4 regions of the Pantoea sp. X-Soil-YNGN-844 genome follow, and region 1 is predicted to be linked to each of the others. Evidence: predicted binding sites of a transcription regulator. Region 1 holds the regulator's gene; each other region holds the start of a gene.
What was found. The regulator CRP, encoded in region 1, controls carbon source genes, mostly activating them, when cyclic AMP is high. The targets are predictions, from matches to a motif close to ATGTGANNNNNNTCACAT.
Positions count from the first base shown of each region.

Region 2: a site for CRP is predicted at 2,779-2,796, ahead of azuC (stress response protein AzuC). Genes of this name have one in related genera too.
Region 3: a site for CRP is predicted at 1,462-1,479, ahead of AC6I8C_RS03360 (iron-containing alcohol dehydrogenase). Genes of this name have one in related genera too.
Region 4: a site for CRP is predicted at 942-959, ahead of AC6I8C_RS01660 (nucleoside-specific channel-forming protein Tsx). Genes of this name have one in related genera too.

Region 1 is NZ_AP036007.1:3,652,396-3,656,224, reverse strand. Features, by position in the region: gene AC6I8C_RS17050 (YccS/YhfK family putative transporter) at 1-727, opposite strand, end outside; gene crp (cAMP-activated global transcriptional regulator CRP) at 785-1,417, opposite strand; gene AC6I8C_RS17040 (OsmC family protein) at 1,721-2,125, shown strand; gene AC6I8C_RS17035 (phosphoribulokinase) at 2,388-3,257, opposite strand; gene AC6I8C_RS17030 (YheU family protein) at 3,319-3,537, opposite strand; gene AC6I8C_RS17025 (hydrolase) at 3,542-3,829, opposite strand, start outside.
Region 2 is NZ_AP036007.1:3,842,525-3,846,353, reverse strand. Features, by position in the region: gene AC6I8C_RS17935 (carboxymuconolactone decarboxylase family protein) at 1-132, opposite strand, end outside; gene pdxR (MocR-like pyridoxine biosynthesis transcription factor PdxR) at 192-1,628, shown strand; gene AC6I8C_RS17925 (DUF1158 domain-containing protein) at 1,618-1,860, opposite strand; gene mntP (manganese efflux pump MntP) at 2,177-2,752, shown strand; gene azuC (stress response protein AzuC) at 2,870-2,947, shown strand; gene AC6I8C_RS17910 (LysR family transcriptional regulator) at 3,271-3,829, opposite strand, start outside.
Region 3 is NZ_AP036007.1:772,566-776,394, reverse strand. Features, by position in the region: gene AC6I8C_RS03370 (D-threonate 4-phosphate dehydrogenase) at 1-150, opposite strand, end outside; gene dtnK (D-threonate kinase) at 143-1,402, opposite strand; gene AC6I8C_RS03360 (iron-containing alcohol dehydrogenase) at 1,590-2,738, shown strand; gene AC6I8C_RS03355 (dihydrodipicolinate synthase family protein) at 2,750-3,634, shown strand; gene AC6I8C_RS03350 (sodium:solute symporter family protein) at 3,714-3,829, shown strand, end outside.
Region 4 is NZ_AP036007.1:383,332-387,160, forward strand. Features, by position in the region: gene AC6I8C_RS01660 (nucleoside-specific channel-forming protein Tsx) at 1-750, opposite strand, end outside; gene AC6I8C_RS01665 (sensor histidine kinase) at 1,028-2,383, opposite strand; gene AC6I8C_RS01670 (response regulator) at 2,380-3,039, opposite strand; gene AC6I8C_RS01675 (hypothetical protein) at 3,740-3,829, shown strand, end outside.

The DNA of each region.
Region 1 (3,829 bases):
AGATATGCTCCTGCAGATCGAGTGCCACCTGGAAAGCGCGCGTCAGCCGCTTATGGCTGTGATCGCGGCTGGCCGACAGCATGTGCATCTGCTGATAACAGGTGTTGATCAGATCGACCACTTTCTGCTGGTGAGCCAGCAGCGGCGGCAGCGCTTTTTCGGGATCGGTCAGCTGCGTCAGCAGGGTATATTTGGCGTCGCAGTAGTTGGCCAGCTCGCGGTAGATCAGGCTCAGGCTCTCACGCATCGGCTGCTCTTTCCACAGCCAGAACCAGAACCAGTTAAATACCCCATACCAGAGCGTGCCGCCGATATAGAGCAGCGGAGTGACATAGATGGGCATGCGGCCAATCAGGCTGAGTGTAAAGATCGCGGCAATAAGGGTGCCGGGCAGCAGACGGCCATGCAGCGGGCTAATCTCACCGGTGACGCCAAGCAGCAAAGGCATAGCGAAGAGGATCAGCGGCAGTGGAATCGCATGCAGAGTGAGCCACTGAATCAGAAAGCTGCCGAGGGCAAACAGGCTGCCGCCCACAATCAGACGTTTGAAGAAGCGTTTATGCGGGGTATCCAGACCGGCGATATTGCAGCAGGCGGGCACTAACGAGAACAGCAGACCTTTTTGCAGGTCGCCAGCCAGCCAGCCCAGTGCCACCGGCAGACAGAGCACCAGCGTTTGCCGCAAGGCGTAGTTAACTTCAGGATGGTAAATGATTCGACGCCACATCGGCCCAACACAAACAATAACGGCGTGATGTTGCCATCACGCCGTGGATGACAGGAATTAGCGGGTGCCGTAAACGACGATGGTTTTGCCGTGTGCGGAGATCAGGTTCTGATCTTCCAGCATCTTCAGAATACGGCCCACGGTTTCACGTGAACAACCCACAATCTGGCCAATTTCCTGACGAGTGATTTTAATTTGCATGCCGTCGGGATGCGTCATGGCATCTGGCTGCTTCGCCAGGTTAAGCAGAGTCTGTGCAATGCGTCCGGTGACGTCGAGGAAAGCGAGGTTACCCACTTTTTCAGACGTGACCTGCAGGCGACGCGCCATCTGCGAGGAGAGTCGCATCAGGATGTCGGGGTTAACCTGGATCAGCTGACGGAATTTCTTGTAAGAAATCTCCGCCACTTCGCACGCGCTTTTCGCACGTACCCAGGCGCTGCGCTCCTGACCTTCTTCGAACAGGCCAAGCTCACCAATAAAATCGCCCTGATTCAGGTAGGAAAGAATCATCTCTTTGCCTTCTTCATCTTTAATCAGAACCGCGACGGAACCTTTCACGATGTAGTAAAGCGTTTCTGCTTTTTCACCTTGGTGAATCAGCGTACTTTTGGATGGATACTTGTGAATATGGCAATGGGACAGGAACCATTCGAGTGTAGGGTCTGTTTGCGGTTTGCCGAGAACCATTCGCTATTATCCTCTGTTGTAATCGTGCCCAAAATACAGGGGGCAGTTTTCCCTGTCAGGCGGTGAAAGCTTCAAGCGTTTCCTTTTCAGGAAATTATTCGGGCCGCATCAGGCGCAGTGCGCATCATTCTTCCCGGCTTCGCCATCGGGTGACGAAAAATATTTTCAGCACTGTTTGTAGCACAGCTTTTGCCGACTGTCTTCTGTTGTCTCGCTTCAGCTACGGGCGGATTTCTCTGGATTGCTGTTTACCAGGTGAAAGCGTACTCTGGCGACAAAACAGCGTATTCCGGAGCAAAAATCATGCAGGCAAGAGTGAAATGGGTAGAAGGGCTGACATTCCTCGGAGAATCCTCATCCGGCCATCAGATACTGATGGATGGCAATTCGGGTGATAAAGCGCCCAGCCCAATGGAGATGGTGCTGATGGCGGCGGGTGGATGCAGCGCGATTGATGTGGTTTCAATTCTGCAAAAAGGCCGCAACGATGTGGCTGATTGTGAAGTAAAACTGACCTCAGAACGTCGTGAAGAGGCGCCGCGAATCTTTACGCACATCAACCTGCATTTTATCGTGAGTGGCAAAGCGCTCCAGGATAAAGCGGTCTCACGCGCGGTGGATCTTTCGGCTGAAAAATATTGCTCGGTGGCCATCATGCTGGGTAAAGGTGTGACGATGACGCATAGCTATGAAGTGGTTGAGCTGTAACAGTCGCAAGGGTTATCCCAGACCTGCTAACTTCACTGCCAGTGTCTGATGCAGGTTGCTTTAAGACTGTGCCGGCGCAGAGAACCGGGTCAGATCGGAAAGACGCAAAATCCGCCATCCATGGCATGCTCTTCCCGCGCCGTCCTGGCGCGGGACGCTTTCCTCTTCTGACCCGGTTCCCTGCGTGTTGAGCTTTCGTGTTGCTGTCAGATTTACCGTGCTTTGGCTTTGTTATAGGTTTGAAGAAACCATTTCTGAACTCTTACTCTATCCGTTTACCTTCCATCAGCCGTTTCACCAGCGGCCCCATGATCAGCTCCATGGCCAGACCCATTTTGCCGCCAGGCACCACCAGCGTATTGATGTGCGAGATAAACGAGCCCTGCAGCATCGCCAGCAGGTAGGGGAGGTCGATATCTTCCAGTGCCTGGAAGTGGATCACCACAAAGCTCTCATCCAGTGACGGAATGGCGCGGGCTGCGAACGGGTTGGAAGTATCGATGGTTGGAACGCGTTGAAAGTTGATATGGGTGCGTGAAAACTGGGGCGTGATGAAGTTGATGTAATCTTCCATTGAGCGCACCACGGAATCCATCACTGCTTCACGTGAATGACCGCGCTCGCCGGTGTCGCGTACCAGCTTCTGAATCCACTCCAGGTTAACAATCGGTACCACGCCCACCAGCAGATCGACCTGTTCCGCCACGTTGTGCTGCGCCGTCACCACACCGCCATGCAATCCTTCATAAAAAAGAATATCGGTGTTCTGCGGTAGCGGCTGCCAGGGCGTAAAGGTGCCGGGCACCTGGTTCCACGGCACCGCCTCATCGTAAGTGTGCAGATATTTACGCGACTGCCCCTGCCCGCTGTGACCGTACTCTTTAAAGCTCTGCTCCAGCAGACCAAAGTCATTGGCTTCCGGGCCGAAGTAGCTGACATGACGTCCCAGGTCGCGCGCCTTACGAATCGCCATATCCATTTCCGGGCGGGTAAAGCGGTGAAAGCTGTCACCTTCAAGCTCCGCCGCATGCAGGTCAAGCTGCTGAAAGATTTTGCGGAATGCCAGGCTGGTGGTAGTGGTTCCTGCGCCGCTGGAACCGGTCACCGCGATAATGGGATGACGTGCAGACATAGAAAAGCTCCCTGTGAGGTCGGACGATGAGCATTGTTATCATGAAAGGGTGCCGGGTGCATCAGCCACGAAATTCTTTGCGCGGCATGATATTGACCGATTCATGCAGTTCCGACCACACCAGCACTACTTCACCGGTTTCCAACTGGCGTCGCACATCAGCCACCTTGTCCAGCAGGCTGCGTTCATGCTCGCCATAGTCAGTGCCTTCACGCAGCACAAAGGTTTCAATCAGATTTTCAAGGGTCTCAGGAGAGACTTGTTGCCAGGGAATAATCACGAGATCAGTTATCCAGAAAAGGGGCGATCCACTGCGGGATGCGCTGTTCCAGCCACATTTCGGGCTGGCGTAATGTCCCGCCGACAAAACCGACGTGGCCGCCGTGTGGTGTCAGTTGATAAGTAATAGTGGCAGATAATTGGCTGCTGTGCGGGATCACCTCATCACTCATAAAGGGATCGTCTTTGGCGTGGATGATCAGCAGCGGTTTCTCTGCGTGCTTCAGCCAGGGCATGGCGCTGGCACGATGATAGTAATCGGCTGCATCGACAAAACCGTGGGCACGGGCGGT
Region 2 (3,829 bases), 190 kb from region 1:
CTGCGATATGCGCAGGAACAGCAGTTCCAGTAAAGTGAGCGGCAGATCGGTTTGCGCCAGATAACTGTACACGCCGCCCAGTGCTTTCATGCCTGCTGGTGCCGCACTGTGAAAATCGATACGTTCGCTCATCTTATTGCCTCATTCAGGGTTAATGAGGCGATTTTCGGCCTTTCAATGGAGCAGATAAAGTGCCAAAAAATGAGAGTCTGACTGGTCCATCGCCGCTTTCGACGCTGACGCTCCAGCGCGGCACGTCACGTGGCCTCAGCGAACAGCTACGCCAGCTGATTGAGCAGGCGATTGGGGAAGGGCGCTTGCCGCCCGGTGCGCGTCTGCCTTCCTGTCGCGATCTGGCGGCACAGCTCGGCGTGGCGCGCGGCACCGTTCGCGCCAGCTATGACATGCTGGTCGATGGTCAGTTTCTGCAGGCCAGAGGCGCGGCAGGCACCTTCGTCAGCGCACTACCGCCGTTAAAACCGGCTATCGCCAGTGCTGAACGCCAGCTGCTGGCGAGCACAGAAGAGGCTGAAGCGCCTCCGCTGACCTTTCAGATGGGCATTCCGGCCAGTGATGCATTCCCGGTTAAAGTCTGGCTGCGCATTCTGCAGCGTCAGGCGCGCATGCAGGTCAGCAGACCGGCCTGTTATCCCGATCCACGCGGCAGCTTAGCGCTGCGCCAGGCGCTGGTGGCCTATCTGGCAGTGGCGCGTGGCCTGCGCTGTCAGGCGGACCAGATCATTATTACCAGCGGCTATGCGGGTGCGATGGGCCTGATTGGCCTGGCGATGGATTTTCAGGGCAAAACGGCCTGGCTGGAAGATCCCGGATTCTGGGTGGCGCGTCGCGCGGTTGACGCGCTGCGCGTTACGCCGGTTGCCGTGCCGGTGGATGCTGAAGGGTTACAGGTGGAGGCGGGGATGGCCCGCGCGCCGGATGCCGCTTTCGCGCTGGTCACGCCGGGACAGCAGGCGCCGCTTGGCATAACGATGAGCCTGGCGCGCCGCCATGCATTGCTGAGCTGGGCCAGCCGCGAGCAGCGCTGGATTATCGAAGATGACTATCTCGGCGAGCTTCAGCCCGGCAATCGCGCGGCACCGGCACTGGCTGCGCTCGACAGCGAAGGGCGGGTATTGCACATCGGCACCTTCAGCAAGACGCTGACGCCGCAACTGCGGCTTGGTTTTATGGTGGTTCCGCCCGCGCTGACGGCGCGCTTCGGGGAGGTCTGCGCGTTACTTTCGCCTGCGTCCTCAGGGTTGCTGCACAACGCGGTGGCGGAGTTTCTGCGGGAAGGTCACTTTATGCGGCATCTGCGGCGCATGAAGCGCGTCTATCAGGAGCGGCTGGAGCAGATGATCGCGGCGCTCCATCCTTACTTTCCCGACCTGCAACGCGCCGGGCTGGCGGTGATTGTCCGCTTACCCGCCGATACGCCGGATGAGGTGATTGCGCTGCAGGCAGCAGAGTGGGGCATGGCACCGTCGCCGCTGTCGATCTGGTATCAGCAGCCCGATCAGCGTGCTGCGGGCCTGATACTGGGTGCGGCACATCTGCCGCGTGAAGGTTATGCGCGCAGTGCCGAACGGCTAAAAGCGCTGGTCGATGCGCAGGCGGTCAGCCCCTGAACCAGCGACGCCAGACAAAACGGATAACAAAAAACTCCAGTGCGCCCAGCAGCAAAAACCAGACGCAAAACACCACCGTGTAGAGCTGATTCAGGTCCTGCAAATGGAACATCTGCAACAGATGCTGCGCTACCGTCACGCTAAAGGCGGGCGCGGGCAGCAGCAGCGCCGAGAGAAAGCCCAGCAGCAAAATGCCACCCGGCACGATCAACGTTTCAAAAGGGTTATTCATAACCGGTATCCCATATTTATCAGCCCGGCATTTTCCGGCAATCGGCGGCAGGGTTCAATGGTGGCGTGCGCCAAAGCGCCATCCCGCAGCCCGAACCGGCCAGGTCAGCCTGAAGAAAATGCTTTGCCACCATCGACTTAGCGCCATTCATAGCGAATGATAAGAGTTATAGCCTTTGCTATACTTAAATCCCTGATTTTACTGTCTTTTTATCTTCAGGTTTGCGTGGTAGACTGCGCCCACTTTTTCATAACTGAACACTTTGTGTGGTGAATTCAGCGTGAATTGCCGCTTTTTCGCCCCAGGTGAATAAATCATGACCTTTATTGCCACTTTAATTCTTGCGCTGGGTATGTCGATGGACGCGTTTGCTGCTGCGCTGGGCAAAGGTGCCACCTTACATCGTCCTGGTTTTAAAGAAGCGCTGCGTACCGGTCTGATCTTCGGCTCTATTGAAGCCCTGACTCCACTGATTGGCTGGGCGCTTGGCCTGGCCGCCAGCCGTTATATCATGGCGTGGGATCACTGGGTTGCCTTCAGCCTGCTGGCGTTTCTGGGTGGCCGTATGATGATGGAAGGTTTCCGTAAGACGGCCGTCACCGAACCCTGCGAAGCCCCGCAAAGCCACGGCTTTATGGTACTGGCAACCACCGCCGTCGCGACCAGCCTGGATGCGCTGGCTGTCGGTGTCGGTCTGGCTTTCCTGCAGGTGAATATTATTACCACCGCGCTGACTATTGGTGCTGCTACCACGGTAATGGCGACGACAGGCGTACTGGTCGGGCGCTTTATCGGTCCGGTGCTGGGCAAGTGGGCGGAAGTGCTGGGCGGCGTCGTCTTGATCGCCGTTGGCTCCACCATTCTGATGCAACATCTTGGCTACATGGGCTAGGGCTTTTGCCTGAAAAAGCCCCATTTTTGTGATCTGGTTCAAATTTATTTGCTGTTAAAACGCGCAGGGGCTATACTTTTTCAGTATATCTTCAACTAAATTTGAAACAGGTATTCTATGAAACGCATCATTAAACACGTGTTCCGCGCTTACGTTGAGACGTTCAAACACGTACCGCCGGGTGCCATGTACTAAGCACCCCGCAAGAAACCCTCGATAATCGCGGTCAGGGATCGACCTGTGATTATCACCTTTTCTGCTTTTTCTGCTTTTTCTGCCTTTGCTTCTGCTGACTTAAACCCGCGTTTTTGCACTTCGGTTGCATCCTGTTTGTTGCTACTCCTCTCCTTCTGATTTTCCCGTTATGCGTCACTTTGAGCCAGAAAAGACGTTGCTGCAGTGATCTAATCTGCCCGGGAGATTTCCGGATGCCAGACAAAATGACGGCATACCTTAAACAGGAAACACGCACTTTTAATGGGTCACGGGATTGCCTGTGCCGAAACAAAGATTCACGGTTAACCCTGATGATTCTTCCTGAATATTTCAGTAAACCATTCGATAAAGACCCGGACCTTAGGCGGAAGATAGCGTCGGTCAGGGTAGAGTATAGAAACCGGTTTCGTCATAGTCGCATAACCCGATAATACTTCCTTCAGCTGGCCTGTTTCGAGGCAGGGCTTTAATGCCGTATATAATGCGTGAAGCATGCCGAGGCCCGCCACGCCACAGGAAAGAAGGACGTCAGAATTGTTAACTCGTATGCTGCTTCCCGGATGCCGTGAAACAATTTCGCCATTTATGACAAATTTCCATTCCTGGATGTCCCGACTGTGTTCATTAAAAAAATAAATGGCTTTGTGATCTTTAAGGTCATCAGGCGTTAAAGGAGTGCCATATTTATCCAGATAAGAGGGTGCTGCACAGGTGACCATCTGCAGGCTGCCCATTCTGCGCGAAATAAAATTCGAATCAGCAAGCTCACCGAGACGAATAACACAGTCCACACCTTCTGTAATTAAATGGGTCAGGCGATCTGAAGCGGTTAAGACTATTTCAATTTCAGGATATAAAGCC
Region 3 (3,829 bases), 2.9 Mb from region 1:
GTTCATCGCCATAATGCGGCGCAGCGTACTGGCACAGCCAATCACCACGGCAGGGATGCCATTCAGCTCACCTTCAGAGAGCGCTTTGATGATGATTTCCGGGCTGATGCCCGCCGGATCGCCCATGGTGATCGCAATAATTTTACTCACTCGACTTCTCCTCAATAAAACCAATGGCTGCTACCAGGGTATTTTCATCACCAAAGCCACCCGCTTTGGTCATCACCGGCAGAGTAAATTCACTGTTAAGCAGAATCCCGTGCGGCACACAGCCCGCCACCAGACCCTGAATTTTAAAGCCGCTGGCCCCCAGCGCCTGAGCAACGGCTATCGCCACGTCGCCGCCTGACAGATAGAGCGCATGCGGCAGCTGTGTCTGGCACAGACTCAGGGTCATTTCGCCCAGCAGCTGGCAGATCGCCTCGCCCAGCTGCTGGCGCGTCACGCGGTGCTGCTGGCAGAGATCCTCGATCTCGTGCCGCTGGGATGCATGCTGGCAGGTGCGGATCACCGTGTGGCGACCGGAACGCAGGGCAGCAACCGCCTGTTCACTCCAGCGATGACGCTCAGGCCAGGCGGGCTGCTGAAACAGCTGACGAATATCAACATCCACGATCTCAACCGCGTGCTGGTTAAGCAGCGTGGCGATCTGCTGCTCTGCCTGACGACTCATCGAGCCCACCACCGCCAACACGGGCCGCGACGGGCGAACTGAGAGCGCAGCGCCCAGCGCATCGCTTAATCCGGCCGCCCCCACCAGCAGGGGCGTCTCACTCAGCCGCGACGCAGCGCTTATCAGTCGCGCCAGGTCGGCCTCCGTTTCGGCATCCACCACCACGACGCCGTGTGCTGCGGCTAACACGGCATCCAGCCGATCGCTGCGCAGCGTCGCGAGATCGATCTCCGTGCCGTCGACCTGCATCTGATCGAGAATGCGGGCGCTGAGGATCGGGGTTTTGGGATCGCTGGCAAATTCGGTATCCGTCAGTAACCGCTGATTGACCCACACGCTGCCCTCACGTGTGGTGCGTCCCAGACGCGGCAAGGCCGGTGCCACCAGCGCCAGCCTTTTGCCGCTGGCGCGCAGTGCCGCCACCGTTTCGGCCCCGACATTGCCGCGCAGCGTGGAGTCGATCTTTTTAAACAGCCAGCCCTGCTGAAGCTGTGCCGCGTAATGCTGCACCACCTGCGTAACATGCTCTGCGGCCTGAGTGGCGCTGGCAGCCCGGCTGTCGGTGCTGATCACCAGCACATCCGCTGCTTCGTCTGGCATCGATGCTCCGGTGCCGAACAGCACATGTACACGGGCTCCGGCCTGTGCCAGCCCGCTACCTGCATCGTTGGCACCGGTAAAGTCATCGGCGATGACCAGCACCGGGGTTTTCCATACTGATACGCCCATCCTCACTCCTGTCAGGCTATTGCCGCTTCATTTGATTATATTCAATCATGATTGATTATATGTGAGCAAGTTCAAATTAATCGAAATCGATATGCCTTATAAAATTAGCCACAGAGAGTGACTGACATCGCATTGCGCTGAGCAAAATTAATCATCTGCTCAGTCATGACAGAAAAAAGGGTATGAAATGAACATTAACAGCACGGTGATTAGCGGTTATCAGGCGTTAAACGACATGCGCTATCTGCTGAGTGGCGTAACGACAGCGATAGTGGTGACTGACCGGAACATTGAAGCGATTCCGGCGGTTCAGGCGCTGATGGGGCAACTCCGGGATCAGATTCCGCGTATCAGTGTGGTCAACAGCGTGCCGCCCGAGCCGAGCCAGCATGATGTGGCCGCGATTATAGAAACGCTCTCGCAGCGCCAGGCCGACATGGTGATTGGCATCGGCGGTGGCAGCGTGCTGGATGTGGCGAAGCTGCTGTCAGTGCTGTGCATCGACGGCGCACCGTCGCTGGACGCCCTGCTGGCAGGCGAGAAACCGCAGCGCCGCACCCGTTCAATGCTCATCCCGACCACTGCCGGCACCGGTTCAGAAGCGACCCCGAATGCGATTCTGGCGATCCCGGAGAAAGAGACCAAAGTCGGCATTATTTCACCGGTGATGCTGCCCGATGTGGTGGCGCTGGTGCCGGAACTCACCACCAGCATGCCGCCGCACATCGCCTCGTCTACCGGCATTGATGCCCTGTGTCACCTGATCGAGTGTTTCACCGCCAACGTGGCTAACCCGGTCAGCGACAACTATGCGCTGATTGGGATGAAGAAGCTGTTCGCGAATCTCGAAACGACGCTGCGCGAGCCGGAGAATCTGCAGGCACGGCTGGAGATGCTCTGGGCCTCTTATTATGGCGGCGCATCGATTGCCCATGCAGGGACGCATCTGGTGCATGCGATGTCCTATCCGCTTGGCGGCAAATATCACCTGCCACACGGCGTTGCTAACGCCATTCTGCTGGCCCCCTGCATGCGCTTTGTCCGTCCGGCCGCGGTGAGCAAATTCGCTCAGGCCTATGACCTGCTGCCCGACGCCGACGTCCGTTTAAGCGATGAAGAGAAATCACACGCGCTGGTCGACTACTTCACCGCGCTGGTTGCGCGGCTGCAGTTGCCTGCCAGCCTGGAAGCACTGGGCATCGGCCCGGATCACCTGCCTTATTTAGTGGAAGCGGCACTCGACGTGCAGCGCCTGATGAAAAACGTGCCGATGGCGGTCACCGCCGACGATGTGCGCGCAGTCTATCTGACGCTATTCCCTTCCTGCCAGGCGTAATGAGGATTGTCATGAATAAGAAAATCAACGGCGTACTGACCGCCATCGTCACCACCTTCGATCGTGAAGGTGCCTTTGATCCGGTGAGACAGCGTGAGCAGGTCAGACGCCAGATCAACGCCGGAAACGGCATCTTCTGTGGCGGCACCAACGGTGAATTCTTTGTGCTGAATGAGCAGGAGAAGATTGCCGTCACCACCACCTGCGTCGATGAAGTCAACGGTCGGGCACCTGTGGTGGCACACATCGGCGAGATTTCGACCCGTGAAACGATCCGGCTCGGCAAACAGATTGCCCGCCTGGGTGTGGATGCCGTCTCGGCGATCACCCCATGGTTTGTGCCGCTGAAACAGCAGGAGCTGATCGACCACTATCAGCGCGTAGCGGACGCGCTGACGGTGCCGCTGTTCCTCTACAACATTCCGGCGCGTACCGGCAATACCCTGCAGCCGGAGACCGTTCGTACGCTGGCCGCGCACCCGAACATCATCGGCATTAAAGACTCCGCAGGCAGCTATGAAAGTCTGAGCGGATTTCTGCAGGCCACCGCCGACTGTGAGGGCTTTGATGTGCTGAACGGCCCGGACTCGCTGATTCATCAGGGATTCGTTGATGGCTGCTCCGCCTCTATTTCCGGGCTGGCAAACGTGGCACCGGAGGCGATTAACGCCATCTGGGCGCGCTTCAGTACCGGTGACATTGCCGGTTCGCATCAGGCACAGGAGAACGTCACCGGCCTGCGCACCGCGCTGTACAGCATCGGTTTCTCACCGGCCGCCGTGAAAAAAGCGGTCAGCCTGCAGGGCTTTGAGGTGGGTGAAAGCCGCTATGCGGTGCAGTTCAGCGCCGACGAGCAGCAACAGATCCGTCAAATCGTGAACCACTACCTGCAATAACGTCCATCGCCTTTGTACCCTATCGGTCAGATGAGAACGAACCTGATGGTCGCCATCTGCCAGAACAATCGAGGTCATGATGAAAGCATTTTCAACTGAGAGCACCTTACTGATCGTCGGCATGGTGGTCGCCTATATCCTGTTCACCACCTGGCTGACCTGGCGGCTGCGCAGTAAAACCAGCGGCGACTTCAT
Region 4 (3,829 bases), 3.3 Mb from region 1:
ACGTGCCACCGCAGAGAAGTGCCAGTGATCGTAACCCAGTGACAGAATGTGGCTGGAGGCGATGGAGTTGCTGGTGCGTGATGAACCGCCTTTCTCGTTGAGATCGGAACCCCAGTCGAAGTTGGTGAAGCCCACATAGCCCAGATTACCGCCCCACAGCTGGGTGATAGGCACGAAGTATTTCACCTTGAAGCGATAGCCATCCCAGCTGTTTTCGTTCGCCGCGCCATAGTTTTCCCACTGATATTTGGCATAGACGTTCAGCGACAGGCCGACATCGCTGTGCGTATCGATATCGGTGCCCAGACCCATATACCAGGTGTTCTGGCGGTTATCGCTGTTGCGGCCCATGTCGTAGATGTAGTTGTTAGCGAAATACCACTCTTTGAACGGACCAAAGGCCAGGCTGGTGCCGGTCAGTTTGTCGATAGAGAAGCGCGGCTCAATCTCCATAAACATCGGTGAACCGTGGTCGAAGACGCCGTTGGCATTGCTGTTGCCCACGCCGAAGAAGTTAGGCACGTCCAGATAGCCGTAGAAATCGAACCAGTCTTTCTTCGCAAACGCTTCATATTCCAGATAAACGTCGTTGTTAAACTGCGGTCCGAAACGCGTGTGGTAGCTGCCTACCACGTTAACGCTCTGATGCCACCAGTCGGAGAGGTACTGCGGATCGCTTTCAGCAGCCTGCGCAGCACCACTCAATGAACATGCCAGCACGGCACCTGCTATCAACGTTTTAAATTTCATTATCATCAGCCACATGCTTTTGACCGCCGCACAGCAGACGCAGTCAGAGAGAAGTCGGTCCCTGGAGGGGAGTGAGGTATTCAGCAAAAAACAGCCAGTTCTTCAGCCCGCGTAGCGTGCCTGTAACAGATCGATAGAAAATAGATTTTGCTCACGTTTGTCAAAAAGTGTTGCATTACAATTCCGCTAAAATGTGATGCACTTCACAATAATGACCAGGATCGAACGGAACCAGGCAACCGTTTACGTTGTCTGGTTCGTGATCAAACGCGCGGGATCAGGGAAAGGTGACGCGAACCTGCAAACCACAAACAGCACCCTGTGGTGTCAGGCAATTGGAAAGGGCGACATGTATCTGATGTTTCTCTGCGACATTACGCACAATGGAGAGTCCCAGCCCGCTGCCCTGGGCTTTGACGTCAGGCGAACGGGTAAAACGGTCGAACGCGCGTTCGATAAAGGATTCCGGCATGCCCGGTCCGTTATCGACAATATCGACCACCGTTTTGCCCGCGACCCGATGCAGCAGCACATCAACCAGGCTGCCTTCCGGCGTGTGCAACATAGCGTTACCAATCAGGTTGTCGAACAGGCTGCGCAATTCGGAACGGCTGGCCTGCAGGCGATACTGCGTGGAGCCATTAAAGCCGATATCGATGCCGCGCTTATCCGCCACCACCATCAGCTGCTCAATACTCTCTTTCAGCAGATTTTCCAGTTCGATATGCTCCACGCTGGACACCACGCTCTGGTCATCCTGACGTGAGACATTGAGTAACTGCGTGACCAGGTGACGGGTGCGCGTGACGCCCGCTTCCAGCTGGCTGAACTGACGGCTCGCTTCACCCGGCTGAATATGCTGACGCAGGTTTTCCAGCTGTAACGTCACCGCTGTTACCGGCGTACGCAGCTCATGGGCGGCATCTTCCAGGAACTGACGCTGCGACGACCAGGCGTCACGCAGCTTACTCAGCAGCGAGTTGTAAGCGGCTACCAGCGGCAGGATCTCATCCGGTAAGCCCTCCGGTGAGACATTGTGTGGATGATGAGTTTCCTGTGCCGCAATCTGACGTGAAGCGACCTGCAGATCGCGCGTGATCTTGCGCACTACCAGCCAGATCACCAGCAGCGACAGTGGCATCATCAGGATCATCGGAATGATCGCCGACAGCGCCCGCTTAACCATCGAGGCTTTCATGTAGCTGAGGTTGTGCATCACCTGGATGGTTTTAATCTCACTGCCGGGCATGCCTGGCCGGGTAAAAATACGCCATTCACAGTCGTCGCACTGACCCACATGCACATCGTGATATCCGCGCTGATTTTGCAGCGGAGCCTGTAACTCCGGCCATGAGCTGGCCCGCAACTGGCCCTGATCGTCCCAGAGCTGAACCACAAAGGCGCTTTTTGCTTTGTCCGGCGCAATGAGCATCGGCATCAGGGCGGGCATCTGTTTATTAGTGGACCAGGCATCAGCGATTTTTGCCAGCTGATCGTCCTTCATGGTACCGACCATATCGCCGTAACAGCTGAAGAAATACCATGTGACGCCGCCGATCATCAGCAGGTGAATAACCAGCAGCGTAGAGAGAAGTTTGTTGCGCAGTGAGCGCATAAAGCGGAAAGGTTTCATATTGCCGGAACCCGCCAGCCCAGCCCGCGCACGTTACGGATCACGTCGTTGTCGAGCTTGCGACGCATGCCGTGGATCAGCACATCTACTGCATTGCTGCTGACCTCATCGCCCCAGCCGTAGATACGGTTTTCCAGCTGTTCGCGCGACAGAATAGCGCCCGGCCGCTCCAGCAGCGCGTAGAGCAGGGCATATTCCCGCGCCGTCAGCTGCTCGCGCTGGCCTTTGTAGAGTACCTCGCGGGTCATCATATCCAGCTGGACATCGCCGCTGCCCAGCACCGAGTCTGCTGCGCCGTGGCTGCGTCGCGTAATGGCACGCATCCGGGCCATGACTTCCTGGAGATCGAACGGTTTAAGCAGGTAGTCGTCCGCACCGCTGTCGAGTCCCTGTATCCGCTGCGCCACGGTGTCGCGTGCGGTAAGAATCAGCACCGGCGTCGCGTCGCCGCGCCCGCGCGCCCGGCGCAGAACCTGCAGACCGTCATCGCGCGGTAAGCCGAGATCGAGCAGCACGCAGCTGTAGCCGCCTTCGCTCCAGGCATTCTGGGCATAAACGCCATCGCGCACCCAATCTACTGACCAGCCCGCGCCCTGCAGTGCCTGTTGCAGGTTCGCGCCGATCATTTCATCATCTTCAACCAGTAACACGCGCATGGCTGATCTCCTTCATAAAGATAAGAGAGAGTTTACTCACCAATTGTTAGGCCAGAATTATCCTTCCGCCGTCATACTTCGTGCTGTGGCGGCGTTGGCTGCGACTTACCGTCCAGGTCACTGACTTTTGTCAGCTCTCTGGGACGGCTGCGTCTGGCCGCCCTGGCACAGCACGAATTATTCTGGCGGATTGCAGTCTTCATACCTGGCACTGTGGCGGCGTTGGCTGCATCTACAGTGCTCAATCAGAACCCTACCCGCATTTACCAAATTAAACGAGGGCAAAACCACATGTTTCAGGATGAAATTTTGATGTTTTCATTATTAAGTAAACACTATCCAGAATCTGCAGGAGTTATTTAATGACACAATTACATTAAAATGATTTTTATTAAATACGGACTTAGTTTTCGATAATCAAACTCAGCGCAAAAATGTTAAAACTATGCAATGAAAATTAACTCTGCGAACGAATTGTGCTCGATGTCACAAAAGCACATAAATATTAATATTCTGGCAAGGTAATTAGACAGGAAGGAACTCAAAAAAACCTTTTATATCCGTGAATCTATTTGATATTAATTGTTTTTTTCTAAATTTCATTAAGGATAATAAGTAGTTGCTCATAAAAAGCTCAATTGATATAAAAGTGCTGGCAATAGAGATTGCTAAAGATAAAAAAACAGAAGGAATTTGTTAAATGAAAATCTTAGAAAATAATCAATGTCTTTTCGTTACAGGTGCAAGCGGTGCATATGACCCTGCCTATGCTGGAGCGTCAGCTAAACAA